DNA from 2 places in the Inquilinus sp. CA228 genome. Region 2 is predicted to be linked to the other one. Evidence: riboswitches for the same ligand, from Rfam matches in the RefSeq annotation. Region 2 holds a riboswitch; the other holds the start of a gene.
The links. Region 2 has a riboswitch for cobalamin ahead of ACTOWL_RS10925 (ribonucleoside-diphosphate reductase subunit alpha). Riboswitches for the same ligand answer to the same signal wherever they lie in the genome.
Positions count from the first base shown of each region.

Region 1: it holds a riboswitch for cobalamin, as region 2 does, so the genes downstream of both, cobU (bifunctional adenosylcobinamide kinase/adenosylcobinamide-phosphate guanylyltransferase) here and ACTOWL_RS10925 (ribonucleoside-diphosphate reductase subunit alpha) in region 2, are expected to answer to the same signal.

Region 1 is NZ_JBQJIK010000016.1:96,100-98,290, reverse strand. Features, by position in the region: gene ACTOWL_RS10265 (acyl-CoA desaturase) at 1-906, shown strand, start outside; cobalamin riboswitch at 948-1,158, shown strand; gene cobU (bifunctional adenosylcobinamide kinase/adenosylcobinamide-phosphate guanylyltransferase) at 1,278-1,802, shown strand; gene cobW (cobalamin biosynthesis protein CobW) at 1,812-2,191, shown strand, end outside.
Region 2 is NZ_JBQJIK010000018.1:22,673-24,863, forward strand. Features, by position in the region: gene ACTOWL_RS10920 (acetoacetate decarboxylase family protein) at 1-343, opposite strand, end outside; cobalamin riboswitch at 489-681, shown strand; gene ACTOWL_RS10925 (ribonucleoside-diphosphate reductase subunit alpha) at 793-2,191, shown strand, end outside.

The sequences.
Region 1 (2,191 bases), on a different contig from region 2:
AGCACGGCGCAGAAGAGCACGCTGTGGTGGGCCGCCAAGCACCGGCACCACCACCTCCATTCCGACACCGGGCAGGACGTGCATTCGCCCCGGCACCGGGGCTTCGTCTATGCCCATCTCGGCTGGATCTTCTCGACCCGCCACCGCACCACGGATCTGAGCAAGATCGCCGATTTCGCGCGCTATCCCGAGCTGATGCTGCTGCACAAATACGAGCTGACCCCGGCCGTCATCCTGGCGGCGATCACCTTCCTGATCGGCGGTTGGCCCGGGCTGGTGGTCGGCTTCGTCTGGAGCACGGTGCTGGTCTATCACGGCACCTTCTGCATCAATTCCCTGGCCCATGTGCATGGCCGCAAGCGCTATGTCACCGGCGACGATTCCCGCAACAACTGGCTGCTCGCCCTGATGACCATGGGCGAGGGCTGGCACAACAACCACCACGCCTATCAGAGCAGTGTGCGCCAGGGCTTCAGGTGGTGGGAGGTCGACCCGACCTTCTACATCCTGAAAGTCCTGTCCTGGTGCGGCGTGGTCTGGAACCTCAAAACTCCGCCCGAGGCCGTGCTGCGCAACGAGCAGCGCCTCGGCAGCAAGATCATCGAGCGCGCGGCGGCCGAGCTGGCGGCGAGCTTCCCGACGGAGCGGATCGCGGCGGCGCTGCACGAGGCGCTGGCCCACGCCCATGCGCCGACCCTGGCCGACCTCCGTGACGCCCTGGCGACGGCGCAGCACAAGACCGTGGACCTGCTGGCCAAGGCGCATCTCCCGAGCTTCCCGACGCGGGACGAGGTCCGGTTGCGGGCGGCGGCGATGTTCGCGAAGTCCCGGTCGATGGAGGACATCGTCGAGCGGGCCCATCGCCTGGTCCTGGAAGCCGTCGGCCGGCGCCTCGCCGCGGCCTGAGCCGCGCCATCGATTGACCACCCGTCCCGCGCCGCCTACTGTGCCGCCATCGCGCAGCCGGTTCCCCGAAGGCGGACGCCAGAGGGGTGAAAAGGGAACGCGGGACGGTCTGTCCTTTCAGGCCTGATCCGCGGCTGCCCCCGCAACTGTAGGCGGCGAGCCCACCTCCGACAGCCACTGGCCGATGGCCGGGAAGGCGGAGGCAGGCGATGACCCGCGAGCCAGGAGACCTGCCGGCGAGGCGATGCGTGCGAACCGCCGGGCGGGGTGAACCGGTGGCGCGGGATGCGCGGCGCCTGCGGGCACCGTCTCCGGCGTCCAAGCCCTGTCCGGCCGAGCGAAGGGCGAGGGCGTGTTGCATCGACCAATCCATGGCTGAGCTGGCGGCGGCGACGCTGGTGCTGGGCGGCGCCCGGTCGGGCAAGAGCCGCCATGCCGAGGCGCTGGTCGAGAGCCAGCCCGGCGACTGCGTCTACCTCGCCACCGCCGAGGCCTGGGATGCCGAGATGGTGGAGCGGATCTCCCGCCACCAGGCGCAGCGCGGCTCGCGCTGGCGCACGGTCGAGGCGCCGCTGGATCTGGTCGAGACGCTTGGCCAGGTGGCAGGCCCCGGCCGCGCCGTGCTGGTCGACTGCCTGACCCTCTGGCTGTCCAATCTCATGCATGCCGACCGCGACATCGCCGCCGAGACCGATCGGCTGGTGCGCTGGCTCGCCGCGCCCCCGGGCCCGGTGGTGCTGGTGTCGAACGAGGTCGGGCTCGGCATCGTCCCCGACAACGCCCTGGCCCGCGCCTTCCGCGACCATGCCGGGCGCCTGCACCAGGCCGTGGCCGCCGCCGTGCCCAAGGTCGTCTTCGTCGCTGCCGGCCTTCCCCTGACCCTGAAATCCGCCTGAAGGATCCCCATGCCCGCAAAGATTCCGGCCACCGTTATCACCGGCTTCCTCGGCGCCGGCAAGACCACGCTGATCCGCCACCTGCTGCAGACCGCGAATGGCCGCCGGCTGGCCCTGATCATCAACGAGTTCGGCGATGTCGGCGTGGATGGCGACCTGCTGCGCAGCTGCGGCGACGCCACCTGCCGCGAGGAGGATGTGGTGGAGCTGGCCAATGGCTGCATCTGCTGCACCGTGGCCGACGACTTCATCCCGACCATCGAGAAGCTGCTGAACCGCGCCGAGCCGCCGGAGCACATCGTGATCGAGACCAGCGGCCTGGCCCTGCCCAAGCCCCTGGTCAAGGCCTTCGGCTGGCCGGAGATCCGCACCCGGGTGACGGTCGACGG
Region 2 (2,191 bases):
GCCCCACTGCGGCCTCGAACCGGCCCAGCCGTTTCGGGATCGCCCACAGCGCCCGGCCGCCGGCCAGCGCGGCGGGGCTGTCGACCCAGGCGGCGGTGATGGTGACGCCGATCCGGCGCCCCAGCCGCACCGGCACGGCGACCACCAGCTCGGCATAAGCCAGGTCGCCGCCCGGCTGCCACTCCGCCCGCACGGTCGCCAGCAGCGCGCTCCGGCCCCAGCCCAGCGGCCCGGCGCCGGCCGGCAGCGGCCCCGGCAGCGCCGCCCGCGGTACCCGCCACAGCGCCGCCTGCACCGTGCCGCGCAGCCGCCAGGGCGGGGGAGGGTAGAGGGCGTCGGTCATGACCTTTGCAGCATAACCCGGCGCGTGGTGCGCAGGGTGGGAAGCGGCGATTCCGGGATTGCATCCGGGGAGCCGAAAACGAACTTGGATTGCGAAGTTTGCGACGGCACCAACTAGGTATTGACGTCGACCGTCACAAAGACGTCAATATCTAGACATCACGGGCGCTACAGGGAATCCGGTGCGCCGCTTGACGGCAAAGCCGGGGCTGCCCCCGCAACTGTAAGCGGAAGGACCTTCCGTCGTCTTGAGTCACTGGCGGAGAGACCCGCCGGGAAGGCGAGACGGAGGGGCCGCCGACCGCGAGCCAGGAGACCGGTCCGTGATTGCGTAGTGCGTCCTCGGGCGGGGTGTCCCGGCGGTGCGATGAGCGAGACGCGCCGGCTTGCCGGTGCGTTGCCGACTCCGCATCTTCGGCCCAAGCCCCAATACGATCATGGGGTTTGCCGATGTCAGCCATCCAGGAATCCGACCGCGCGCTCGCCGGCGCACCCGCCATCCCGGCGGCGCCCCGCGCGTCTGCCGAGCCGGCCTACCAGGTGATCCGCCGCAACGGCGCCGTCACCGCCTTCGACGAATCCAAGATCTCGGTGGCGCTGACCAAGGCCTTCCTGGCGGTCGAGGGCGCCGGGGCCGCCGCCTCGCGCCGGGTGCACGACATCGTCGAGGGGCTGACCGGCCAGATCGTCGGCGCCCTGGCCCGCCGCGCCGACCACGGCCGCACCTTCCACATCGAGGAGGTCCAGGACCAGGTCGAGCTGGCCCTGATGCGCGGCGAGCACCACAAGGTCGCCCGCGCCTATGTGCTGTATCGCGACGAGCGGTCGCGCGAGCGCGCCGCCGCCGCGGCCAAGACCGAATCCTCGCCGGTGGCGCCGGCGCTCCATGTCACCGCGGCCGACGGCAGCCGCGCGCCGCTCGACCAGGCGCGGCTGGTCCGGCTGGTCGAGGAGGCCTGCGCCGGCCTGGACGATGTCGCCGCCGGGCCAGTCCTGGCCGAGACCCGGCGCAACCTCTATGACGGCATCAGCGAGGCCGAGCTGGCGCTGGCACCGATCATGGCGGCCCGCACCCTGATCGAGACCGAGCCGAACTACAGCCAGGTCAGCGCCCGGCTGCTGCTGGACCTGCTGCGGCATGAGGCGCTGAGCTTCGTCCATGGCCGGCCGACCCGCGCCACCCATGCCGAGATGGTGCAGGGCTACGCCGAGTACTTCCCGGCCTATGTGAAGAAGGGCATCGCGGTCGACCTGCTGGATCCGGAGCTGGCGCGCTACGACCTGGCGAGGCTGTCCGCCGCGCTGAAGCCGGAGCGCGACCTGCAGTTCCAATTCCTCGGGCTGCAGACGCTGTATGACCGCTACTTCCTGCAGACCGGGGGCATCCGCTTCGAGCTGCCGCAGGCCTTCTTCATGCGCGTCGCCATGGGGCTGGCCGCGCGCGAGATCGACCGCGAGGCGCGGGCGATCGAGTTCTACGACCTGATCTCCTCCTTCGACTTCATGTGCTCGACGCCGACGCTGTTCAACGCCGGCACGCCGCGGCCGCAGCTGTCCTCCTGCTTCCTGACCTCGGTGGCGGACGACCTGGACGGCATCTTCAAGGCGGTCAAGGACAACGCGCTGCTGTCGAAATACGCCGGCGGCCTCGGCAATTCCTGGACCCGCGTGCGTGGCCTGGGCGCCCATATCCGCGGCACCAACGGCCAGTCGCAGGGCGTCGTGCCGTTCCTGAAGGTCGCCAACGACACCGCCATCGCGGTGAACCAGGGCGGCAAGCGCAAGGGCGCGGTCTGCGCCTATCTCGAGACCTGGCACGTCGACATCGAGGAATTCCTCGACCTGCGCA